Regions from separate parts of the Paenibacillus sp. S-38 genome, predicted to be linked through region 2. Evidence: riboswitches for the same ligand, from Rfam matches in the RefSeq annotation. Region 2 holds a riboswitch; each other region holds the start of a gene.

Region 1 (3,919 bases), 3.1 Mb from region 2:
ACAGGGACTTGTCGTTTCGATGGATGTGACCCCGCGGTCGGAAAGCGCCAATTGGTCCAAATTCTATGACCGCAAGGCGCTGGCCCAAACCATCGATTACATGATGCTGATGGCCTATGATGAGCATTGGGACAGCAGTCCGGTGGCTGGGTCCGTAGCCTCGCTTCCCTGGGTGGAGAAGTCGCTTCTCGGGCTGCTGGAGGAGGATGAAGTTCCACCTTCCAAGCTGATCCTGGGCATCCCTTTTTACACACGGGTCTGGACGGAGACCGTCAAGAACGGCAAGACGGAAGTCGATGCGAAATCCGTATACATGGATATGCCGCAGCGGATCACGAAGGAGAAGAAGCTGACGCAGACTTTCTCCAAGGAGACGGGACAGAACTATATTGAATACAAGGAAGACGGCAAGCGCAACCGGATCTGGATCGAAGACGAAACCTCCGTGAAAGCCCGCGTGGCCTTAGCCCAGAAGTACAAATTGGCCGGCGTCGCCTCATGGCGCAGGGGATATGAGAATCCCGGAACCTGGGAGTGGATCCGCAGTACGCTGAAACCTTAAGCGGATCCGTCGCTAAAAAGCAGAGGGCTGTCCCCTAAGTAGGAACTCTACTTAGGGGACAGCCCTCTTTTTGCCTATTTACAGCGTACTGCCGGTTCCTGCGGGATCGTGCTTCGGATCGAGCGACAGAATCGTTTTGCAGTACATGCAGCGGTCCGTTTTGCCGAGAATCTTGGTTGGTCTGCCGCATTCGGGGCATTCCACCACCGTCGCACTTGTGGACATCATGCCTGCCGCAAAATAAATCCCCATGGATACCAGCATGGCAATGGCGCCGACCACCATACTGACCGCGGCGATCCACCGGCCTGCAATGCCCCAATCGAATACGATGCCGGCGAGCCCAACGATCATCAGGGCCATGCCGCCCATGGTCAGCAGCAGTCCCCAGAGGCGGAATTCGTTCACTTTACTGGATTTTAATCTCATGCCCATTCACTACTTTCATGCGAGATATAGAAGTTTGTGAGGTTTGTCATCGAACGATGGCAGGAAACCGCGTGTCAATGTAGAACTAAACAATATCGAACTATGTGTCCTATTGTCAGGAGGCTTTCTCGTTCATGGAATCCATTAAAAAAGATTGGGTGCAGCGGTTCCGGCAGGACCAGACGGTAATCAGCGTTTCAGCGGTGGACAACCCTTCTTCGTTTTCGGCCGTAACCGACGGATTCGATATCTTGCTGTTGATCGTCTGCCGCGACAATGAGCGCAGCCACCAACAGATTCATTATATAAGAGACGACCGGCGTATACAAGAACGTTGGGTCAGTCCGGATACGCTTACCGATTTGATTCTTCATGGAGAACACCGGAACATTATCTATTGGATTCTAAAAGGGGAGATTCTATTGGACCGGGAGATGTACCTGGAGAGTTTGCGGCACAAAGTCCTTGAATTCCCCGTCGATCTCAGGGAGCATAAGCTGCTGATCGAATTCTCCAAGTTCTTAAGAAGCTATCTTCAGAGTAAGGAATACATTCTCGAAGACCATCTACTCGATGCCTATAATAATATTCTGGAAGCCCTGCATCACTGGGCCCATATTGTCATTATCGAATCCGGCAGTCATCCCGAAGTTACGGTATGGCGCCAGGTAAAGAACATCAATCCGGGTGTGTACAAGCTGTACGAAGAACTGACGCTCAGCAAGGAAACGCTGAAGCAGCGGGTCCAGCTGGTTCTGCTCGCCTGCGAATTCTCCATCATGTCGAAGATGGAACGGTGCTGCAAGCTTCTGCTTGAAGTACTGGCCAGCCGCGAGGAGGCCTGGAGTCTGCAGGAGCTGCAGCAGCAGCCCAAATTGGCGGAAATCCGCACCGAGCTTCCGCTGCTCATGAACAAACTCGTGAAGAAGTCGCTCGCCAAGGAAGTGGCTTATACGATGGATGAAGAACTGACACTGCTTGAGCTGAGATATAAGGATGTTAAAAGCGCAAACGTGTGATATAATGGCAGCAACAACCAAATAGCCACTAGGGGAGCCTCTATCATGCGGGGCTGAGAAAAAGAAGCGGATTCTTTGACCCTTGGAACCTGATACGGCAGCCCGCAGAGTAGGGGCGTCACTGGATTATGCCAGCGTAGGGAAGTGGTCGAATGCTAGCAATCTGTATGGCCGCATAACGCCATGTTGACATTCGGTCAGCCCTGCTCCGGGCTGGCCTTTTTTTGTTGTCCGGCTACGGCCAAAGGGGGGTGAAGCAGTGAATCTGATTGTAAACGGGGAATCGAGAGAAGTAGAGGGCGCGGCGACGGTTGCGGAGCTGCTGTCCGCATTTAAGCTGCAGAACAAGATTCTGGTGGTTGAATTGAACCGCGAGATTGTAGACCGCAGCCGATACGAGGAAGCCAAGCTGAACGACGGCGACCGAATTGAGATTGTCCACTTTGTCGGCGGGGGCTGACAGACTGACCAGTACAGGGGGAAATGAACATGAATGAAACATTGAAGATTGGACCTTATGAATTTAGATCGAGATTGCTGCTGGGCACAGGTAAATTTAATGATCTGGGGGTGCAGAGCAGGGCGGTGCAGGCATCTGGGGCGGAAGTCCTAACCTTTGCGATTCGTCGTCTGCCCATCGATAACCCGGATGCACCGAACTTTTTGGAAACACTGGAGCTTAAAAACTTCACTCTGCTGCCGAATACGGCGGGGGCTTATTCGGTCGAAGAGGCTGTCCGGATCGCGCGGCTTGCCAAGGCGACCGGATTATGCGACATGATTAAGGTGGAAGTGATCGGTGATCCGCGTACGCTGCTTCCCGACCCTGTCGGAACCTTGGAGGCGACCAAGATCCTGGTAGAGGAAGGTTTTATTGTTCTTCCGTATACTTCCGATGACCCTATTCTGGCACGCAAACTTCAGGAGGCGGGAGCGGCCGCTGTCATGCCCGGTGCTTCCCCGATCGGTTCCGGCCAAGGCATCATCAACCCTAACTATCTGCGCTTTATCATTGAGGAAGCCAAGGTACCCGTTATTGTAGATGCAGGTATTGGAGGACCGGCGGATGCTGCTCTTGCCATGGAGCTCGGAGCGGATGGGGTTCTGCTCAACACTGCTGTAGCAGGGGCGGAGGATCCGGTATTGATGGCGGAAGCCTTTAAGCTTGCAGTAGAAGCGGGACGCAAAGGGTTTCTCGCAGGGCGGATTCCGAAGAAGCGCTATGCTTCGGCCAGCAGCCCTGAGATTGGAATGATTGAGTAGAACAAGGGAATGATAACGAATATCGGCCGTGTATGGGAGTCCATCGCGGCTTATCTTTTTTTGTTTACAAAAGCTTGACATCTAAAAACGGGATATGATAAATTAACTCTCGCCGCTTCAAACGGCTTGTCCGAGTGAGTGAAGGTAAGCCGCAAGCCAAAAATAATTTCTAAAAAAAGCTTGCATTTGAATAGGCAACTGTGATACATTATAAAAGTCGCCGCTAAACGAGGTGACAGCAAACGACAAAACTTCAAATGTTTGTAAATGAGGATTTGTTGTAGGTTTGCCCTTTGAAAACTGAACAACGAGTGAGTGTTAAATATAGAGACTCAGCGATGAGTTTCTGCCAAGCTTCAAAATGAGTCATCAGCTTTTCTTTAATGGAGAGTTTGATCCTGGCTCAGGACGAACGCTGGCGGCGTGCCTAATACATGCAAGTCGAGCGGAGCACTTCGGTGCTTAGCGGCGGACGGGTGAGTAACACGTAGGCAACCTGCCTGTAAGATCGGGATAACTACCGGAAACGGTAGCTAAGACCGGATAGCTGGTTTCGGTGCATGCCGGAATCATGAAACACGGGGCAACCTGTGGCTTACGGATGGGCCTGCGGCGCATTAGCTAGTTGGCGGGGTAATGGCCCACC
Region 2 (3,919 bases):
GCTGGCCGTCAAGCCGCCGTGGCTGCTGCTCGATGAGCCGACCGCAGGCATCGATCCCGGCGGCATCCCGCCGCTGCTGGACGCCGTGCTGGCCCACAAGCGGGCAGGAGGAGGTGTCGTGATCGCTTCGCACGATCTCGACACCTTCTTCCCCGTGGCCGACCGCGTGATCGTCATCCGCGACGGGGCCGTCGCGGGCGACCGCCCGCCGGAGGCGTGGTACGCCGACCCGGAGCCGCTGCTGGCGGCCGGCGTCGGCCTGCCGGCCTCGGTGCGGCTTGCGGCAGCCTTGGCATGCCGGGGCGTCAGCGCGGGTGTGCTGCCGGCGGATCCGGCGGCGGCTGCGGCGGCGATCCGGCGCAGCCTGGAGGCGGCTTCGGCCGCCCTAGTGCTCGGGCCTGGCGCTGCCGCAGCGCCGGCTGCTTGGGGGCCGGATTCGCGGGAGGCCGCCATACCAGGCCGTCTGGAAGCGGCTGCCCCCGGAGTGCCTGGGCTAAGCAGGCCGGCAGGGGCCCACGGTGAGGAACCGGACGGCCTGGAAGCGGAGGATACCGAACCGCGGAGATGGAGGAGCCAGGGGTCTCCGGCTGCCATGATGCATGACAGAGAGCAGGACAGCGCCACCGTGGCCGCGTCCTACAGCCGGGAGCACGCTCCCCTGAAGCCGGCTGCGCCCGGATTAGCCCACAGCCTTCCTGGCGTCCCCACGCCGGGCCGTCCGGAAACAGCAGCTGCCAAGGGGCCTGGGTTAAGCAGGCCGGCAGAACCTGTCGGCGCAGTGCTTCCGGATCTTCCGGCAACGGCTGCCGTCAGAGCCTGCGAGCCTGTCACAGCCGCCGTCACTGTCCACGGCCATCCGGCTGCCGCTGGGGCCTCCACTCTGTTGACGCCCACTGTGCCCCGAGATGATCTCGCTCCTGCCTCTGCCGGCCCCAGCCAGCAGGGGGACTACGGCGCAGCCGGGACACTGCCGGATACCGAGCCCCCGGACCCGGTGCATCCCTGGATCCGCCGCCGGCATCCCGTGGCGAAGTGGATTGTCTACCTGCTGCTGTCTGCAGGCATGCTGATCCAGGGCACCTGGGCCGGCCTCGGAGCCGGAGCCCTGCTGCTGACCTTCTGTCTGGTCCGCTTCCGCGTGCCGCCGGCTGTCCTGTTGAAGCCGCTGCGGCCGTATCTGCTCTTCCTGTTCTTCGCCTGCCTGCTGGCGGGCATGCAGTGGGGGCCGGGAGCGGCAGACGGCGGGGCCGGGGGTGTATTCTCGGCCGAGCAGGCCTCGGCGACGTTCCTCCAGCTCACGAATCTGGCGCTGGTGATGATGCTCGGCTTCGTCTTCGTGCGGGTGACGGGTCAGCGCGGGCTGCGCCAAGGGCTCGAGCAGGTACTCGGCCTCGTGTCGCGGGTCGGTATTCCCGTCGGCACGGTCAGCCTGTACGCCGCCCTGCTCCTGCGGATGATTCCCCAGCTGTTTCGGGAGATGGGCCGGATGTCGCTCATCGTCCGCTCCCGGGGACGCGCGCGGGTGAAGCCCGGTCAGGTCCGGCTGCGGGACGTGCCGCCTTTTCTGATCCCGCTGCTGCTCTCCATGATGAAGCAGGCGGAGGATCTGGCACTCGCGCTCGAGGCCAGAGGCTGCCGGATCGAGGGGCCTTCCGTACGCCGCAGGGAGCCGATCCGGTGGGACCGGGGGGACATCCTGCTGCTGGCCGCATCCGGAGTCCTTTTTCTGGGACTTCTTGCGGTTGCCGGCTGGGCGTAAGGTATGCTACCATGACGGAAGAAAAGAGTTTGCAATGGAATATTGATAGGAACACTAGGGGTGCCGCCAAGGCTGAGAGAGACGCAGGTCTTAACCCTTGAACCTGATCTGGGTAATGCCAGCGAAGGGAAGTGGTCTGCCGTCCGCCGCACACACCTGTGTCCATGGATGTACGAACCGCTTTCCTTTGGGAGAGCGGTTGTTTGCTTTGCCGTCCTGTCTGCGGTTTAAGGTCTGCATCGTCGTTAAGGCCAGGCGCCCCCAAACCTGTACATGAGGGGGAAGCCGGGAAATGAAGAACACACCGAAGGATATGGTTCAGGAGCTTCCGGGCGGGGAGACATCCGGAGCACCGGGCCTTCAACCTGCCGCAAACCAAACGCTCGAGCATTTAACCGGCTTGGTGGAACAGCGGGAGGAAGAGCTGCTGGCGCTGGCCTCGAAGCTGATTGCCTTTCGCACGCCGGCCCCGCCGGCACGCAATACGGAGGGGGCCCAGGCCTTCGTCGCTAGCTACCTGGAGGAACGGGGATTCTCCGTCGACCGCTGGGACGTGTATCCCGGCGATCCTAATGTCGTCGGGGTACTTAAGGGAACCGAGCCCGATGCCTACCGGAGCCTTATCGTCAACGGCCATATCGACGTGGCGGAGGTCGGGGCGGACGAGCCGTGGGACCAGGACCCGTTCGCTCCGGTAGTGCGGGACGGCCGCCTGATCGGGCGGGGCGCCTCGGATATGAAGGGCGGGCTGGCCGGCGCCTTGTTCGCCATCGGTCTGCTGCATGAGGTGGGGATCCGCCTGCCGGGCGACCTCACCTTCCAATCGGTGATCGGCGAGGAGGTCGGCGAAGCGGGCACGCTGCAGTGCTGCCGGCGCGGATACACGGCGGACTTCGCCGTGGTGGTCGATACTAGCGACCTGCACATCCAGGGCCAGGGCGGCGTGATCACCGGCTGGGTGACGGTCCGCAGTGCCCGAACCCACCACGACGCTACGCGCAAGCGGATGATCCACGCGGGAGGAGGGCTCCACGGCGCCAGTGCCATCGAGAAGATGATGAAGGTCATCGCGGGTCTTCAGGAGCTGGAGCGGCATTGGGCCGTGATGAAAAGCTATCCGGGCTTCGAGCCCGGCACGAACACGATCAATCCGGCGGTGATCGAAGGGGGGCGGCATGCGGCCTTCATTGCCGACGAGTGCCGGCTGTGGATCACGGTGCATTTTTATCCGGATGAAACGTATGAAGGGGTGGCCCGGGAGATCGAGGAGCATCTGGAGCGGGTGGCTGCGGCGGATCCGTGGCTGCGCGAGAATCCGCTGGAGTTCCGCTGGGGCGGCACTTCGATGATCGAGGACCGGGGCGAGGTATTCCCGTCCCTGGAGGTCGATCCGGACCATGAAGCCGTCCGGCTGCTGCAGCGCTCGCACGAGGGGGTGCACGGCGTACCGGCCGTGGTGGATGTGTCGCCTACCGTGACCGACGGCGGTTGGTTCGCCGATGCCGGCATTCCGGCCGCCATCTATGGCCCGGGGGACCTGCAGAACGCCCACGCGGTGAACGAGAGCGTATCCGTCAGGCAGCTCGTCGATTATACGAAGGTGATGCTGCGTTTTATCTACGAGTGGGGTCATACGCCCAAGGGGTAACATACGATACTACGAAACTACGATATTACGAGAGTCGAGGAGAGGGTTAACGATGACATTCACGCAGAGGCTGCTTGGCAGGCTGGAAGGGGTCTGGCGGCAAAATCACTCGCATCCGTTCGTTCGCGAGATGGGCGCAGGGACGCTGGACCGGGACAAATTCCGTTTCTATATGATCCAGGACTACCTGTACCTGATCGATTACGCGAAGCTCTTCGCGTTGGGGGCGGTGAAGGCGCATGACCTGGCGACGATGGAAAAGTTCGCCGCCCTGCTGCATTCGACGCTGCACGAGGAGATGGCGCTGCACCGTGCTTATGCGGCCCGCTTCGGCATCTCGGAAGAGGAGCTTGAGGCGGCGGAGCCGTCGCCGATCACGCTGGCCTACTCGCATTACATGCTTCATGCGGCGCAGAACGGATCGCTGGCGGAGCTCGTCGCCGCCCTGCTGCCCTGCATGTGGAGCTACTGGGAGATCGGCAAGGAGCTGAGCCGGATCCCGGGTGCGGCGG
Region 3 (3,919 bases), 560 kb from region 2:
ATGACGATCGCGCTGCCTCCTCTTCGCCACTCCTCGAGCTTCTCGAGAAGGGCAAAGGTATTGGCCGCATCCTGCCCGAAGGTCGGCTCGTCAAGGAGCAGCAGACGCCGGGCTTTGCCGGTGGCCGAGGCCACGCTGAGCCGCCGCTTCTGCCCGAGGGACAGCTGATACGGGTGCAGCTCCCGGTGGCCGGCGAGCCCGTACCACTCCAGCACTTCCTCGGAGCGGAGGCGCACCTCCTCCTCCGGGAGGCCCTCCTGGCGGTAGTCCCAGGCGACCTCCTCGAAGACAGAGTGGGTTACGAACTGCAGCTCGGGGTTCTGGAACACGTACGAGGCTTCCCCGATCACATCGTCGAAGCCCTTCACGGCGCGCGTGCCCAGCATATAGCGGCCCTGCGTCGGAATGAGCTGCATCAGCGCCTGCAGCAGGGTGCTCTTCCCCGCCCCGTTCGGACCGACGACGGTGATCCAGTCATCGCCGAAGATCTCGGCCGAGGGCACCTCGATCTTCTTCTCCCGGCCGTGGAAGCCGCAGAACGCCTCCAGCCGCAGCAGGGGCTGGGCCACCTGTGCGCTGCGGGCGGCTGACTGTCCGCGCTCCGGCCTCAGGTCCGGACGGCGGTCGTAGTCCTCCCACACGCCCGGATACCAGATGCCGTATTCCTGCAGCTCCTGCCGGTGCTCCCGGAACACGCGCTGGGGCGGCCCGTCCGCCAGAATACGGGCGTCATGCCCGAAGAGCACGACCCGGTCCACGAAGCCGGCGATCTCTTCGATCTTGTGCTCCACGATCAGCACTGTCCGGCCCTCCGTTACCGCCTTAACAGTCTCCCACACCTCGCCCGTTCCTTCGGGATCGAGCAGAGAAGTCGGTTCGTCGAGGAACCACACGTCCGGGTCCAGCGCGAGCAGCGAAGCGATCGCAAGCCGCTGCTTCATGCCCCCGGAGAGAGAGGCGATCGGCACGTGAATGTCCTGCAGGTGAAGGCCGACCCGCTCCAGGCACAAGCGGATTCTCTCCGCCATCTCCTCCCGGGGCACCCGGAGATTCTCCAGCACGAAGGCCAGCTCTTCATCCACATAAGGCATGCAGAACTGCGTGTCCGGATCCTGGAACAGATAGCCCCAAGCCCCGGGAAGCTGGAGGGCGTCCGCTTTCATCGGGACCTCAATGGACCCCGGTATAAGGCCGGAGAACACCTGGAGCAGGGTCGACTTGCCGCAGCCGCTCGGACCCAGCAGCAGCACCTTTTGCCCGCGGGGCACCGCCAGCGTCAAATCGTCGAAAAGCAGCGGGGCGCTGCCCGGGAACTTCAGCCGCAGTCCCGTTACCGAGACGGCAAGCTCCTGCTGCCGGGCGGAGGGGGCACCGCTGCCATGCAGCACTTGCGTATCCGCTGAGCTCATTAGAACGTATTCTTCCTGTCAAGCGCTTGGTAATCGCTGCGGCTGGCCGGACGCACGAGCTGGGTCACGCCCGTTTTCTCCAGCGCCTTCACGATGACATAAGCCAGCGGGCCGGTAATCAGGAACGCCCCGACGATCCGGAAGACGATATAGAGCATCAGGTTCCAGCTTTGGAGCTCCGAGAGATACAGCTTGAAATAATCATACACAATCGAGCCGACGCCGGATGCCGCACCCGCGAGTCCTGCAATCAGCGCCGTATGCCGCTTGTAGCCTGCGGCTGCGAATACGAGCTCCGCCAGCAAGCCCTGCACAAGTCCGTACGTGAAAGCCTCTACGCCGTAGGCGGAACCCATGATCATTTCCCCCGAAGCGGCCGCAGCCTCCGCCAGGAAGGCTACGCCGGGCTTTCTCAGAATCAGGAATGCCGCGGTGCCGGCAATGAACCACATGCCGTAACCGAGCTGTTCGAGCTGAAAGCCCGGAATCTTAAGGACATTGTACACCTCATTCCACAACCGGTAGATCACGGCGAAGACGACGGCGATCACGACGGTAACGAGAATATCCGTCAGTTTCAAACCTTTGGACAATTGAATCCACTCCTTAAAAGAATATATGGAAGAAACCGGGGCGATGCCGAAGCGGACAAGACGCGCAGGAAGCGGCAGATACGCCAAAAAGCCGCCCCCGTAGCTCGGAAGCGGCATTGTAAGCACATGAAAAATGAACGGCGTGCTACGCTCTCCACTTCCCTACGCTGGTATCATCCAGATCAGGTTCAGAGGGTTTAGGACCTATTGGTCCAATCTCAGCCTGTGCGGCTCCCCTAGTGACATTTCCCATCTTATCACGATAGGCCCGTTTGTCAATGCCATTTCCTCTTTCTGCATATGTAAATAAAATTAGATGGAACCCCTAGCCTTCTCTACCGGTTTCTGGTACACTAGTCCTTGCTCGCAATTTACGTATTCTGCTTGAGTCAGAGTGAGTATTCATCTTGTGCTGCGGCATCTTCCATTGGAAGCGCTATCTTTAAAGAGAAAGAAGGAACGCGTCGAATGAATGAAACCGTAACCGTACCGATCGAATCTACTCCTTTTCTGGTTGGGCTCACGGCCGAGATGGTGGCAAACTGCTCTTACTGCACAATGATCTCCTCCGAGCCCGGATACCGTACCCCTGTCTCCTGCACCAAGCTGTCGGGCTCCTGCTGCCCCATCCTGGTCAATCTGGCTACCTGCCTGACCTGCGGCGAGTATAAGAATGCGTGCGAAGCGGATGAGGCCTCCTCTGGAGGAACAGACCCTTACTGAGGTAGCGGCGGACGGACCCGCAGCAACGAATCCGATATGGACTGACGCTTGTCTTTCACGACACTTGCATATAGGCTGCTTCGGCACGAAAAGCCTCCGGGTGGAGGCTTTTCGTGCTGTCCGGCCGTGTTTCTTTGTTGATTTGTGGCCTCTCTTATGTCAAGATAAGCGTTAGATTCCGAATACTTACATCCAAAGAAACAGGTGAACCCAGAAGCATGAAGATATCGTTTTTTCGGCTGCTGACCGAGCTATCGTCCCGCAAATTGGTGTCGCAGCTCACCGGCGCCTTTGCCAAGTCCAGGGCCTCCCGCTCCCTGATCCCGCGCTTTGCCAAGACCTACGGCATTCCGCTGGAGGATGCGGAGAAGGCCGTCCATGAATACGTTTCGCTCAACGACTTCTTCACCCGGCGCCTGAAGAGCGGCCTGCGGCCCGTCGATACATCGCCGGAGACCATGGTCTCCCCTGTGGACGCACTGATCACTGGAATGGGCCCGATCAAGGAAGGCTTGATTCTGAACGTGAAGGGACAGGACTATACGGTCGAGGAGCTGCTCAACCACAGTCCGCGGATGGTCAATTATAAGAATGGCTTCTATTATGTACTCTATCTCAGCCCGACCGATTACCACCGGATTCATTCGCCGGTGGACGGGACGATTATTGAGAAGGAGCATGTGCCGGGCAAGGTATACCCGGTCAATGACTTCGGGCTGAAGCATATGCGCCGCGTGCTGAGCCGCAACGAGCGGCTGATCACCTATGTGGAGCACGAAGGCGGAGAGGTGGCTGTCGTGAAGGTCGGCGCGCTTAACGTCTCTTCGATTCAATACGCCGCTCCGCTGCCGGATCTGCTCGAGCGCGGCGGTGAGCTTGCCTATTTCGAATTCGGCTCTACCGTGGTGCTGCTCACGGAGACGGGCACATTCGAGAGCCGCAGCGATCTGCAGGTGGGCAGCAAGGTCCGGATGGGCGAGAAGCTCGGCACTTTCCAACGGCGCGGCTAACCGGTCCGCCCGATATCCATACACGCAGGCGCATGCTGAGGAGCTGCGCCTGCGGTGATTTATTGCGGGCTCCCCGCCGCCGGTAGAAGCCCTGAGAACCACCGGACGCCGCCCGTGTTCCTGTACACACATGACCGAGAGGAGCCCTGACCATGCAGATTCAACCTGGGGCCGCCGCGGGCCC

The links. A riboswitch is a leader RNA that binds a small molecule or an ion and turns the genes downstream of it on or off. The one in region 2 is predicted to bind thiamine pyrophosphate.
Region 1: it holds a riboswitch for thiamine pyrophosphate, as region 2 does, so the genes downstream of both, thiS (sulfur carrier protein ThiS) here and ACP26L_RS27280 (acetylornithine deacetylase) in region 2, are expected to answer to the same signal.
Region 3: it holds a riboswitch for thiamine pyrophosphate, as region 2 does, so the genes downstream of both, ACP26L_RS29460 (ECF transporter S component) here and ACP26L_RS27280 (acetylornithine deacetylase) in region 2, are expected to answer to the same signal.

Annotation. Positions count from the first base shown of each region.
Region 1 covers NZ_CP187970.1:1,095,548-1,099,466, forward strand. Annotated here, with positions in the region: gene ACP26L_RS05110 (glycosyl hydrolase family 18 protein) at 1-562, shown strand, start outside; gene ACP26L_RS05115 (DUF2614 family zinc ribbon-containing protein) at 641-991, opposite strand; gene ACP26L_RS05120 (nucleotidyltransferase-like protein) at 1,126-2,010, shown strand; TPP riboswitch at 2,031-2,170, shown strand; gene thiS (sulfur carrier protein ThiS) at 2,270-2,470, shown strand; gene ACP26L_RS05130 (thiazole synthase) at 2,500-3,273, shown strand; rRNA gene ACP26L_RS05135 (16S ribosomal RNA) at 3,654-3,919, shown strand, end outside.
Region 2 covers NZ_CP187970.1:6,191,631-6,195,549, reverse strand. Annotated here, with positions in the region: gene ACP26L_RS27285 (ATP-binding cassette domain-containing protein) at 1-1,759, shown strand, start outside; TPP riboswitch at 1,806-1,906, shown strand; gene ACP26L_RS27280 (acetylornithine deacetylase) at 2,073-3,407, shown strand; gene tenA (thiaminase II) at 3,460-3,919, shown strand, end outside.
Region 3 covers NZ_CP187970.1:6,752,644-6,756,562, forward strand. Annotated here, with positions in the region: gene ACP26L_RS29455 (ABC transporter ATP-binding protein) at 1-1,409, opposite strand, end outside; gene ACP26L_RS29460 (ECF transporter S component) at 1,409-2,002, opposite strand; TPP riboswitch at 2,145-2,250, opposite strand; gene ACP26L_RS29465 (hypothetical protein) at 2,471-2,725, shown strand; gene asd (archaetidylserine decarboxylase) at 2,944-3,735, shown strand; gene ACP26L_RS29475 (MFS transporter) at 3,888-3,919, shown strand, end outside.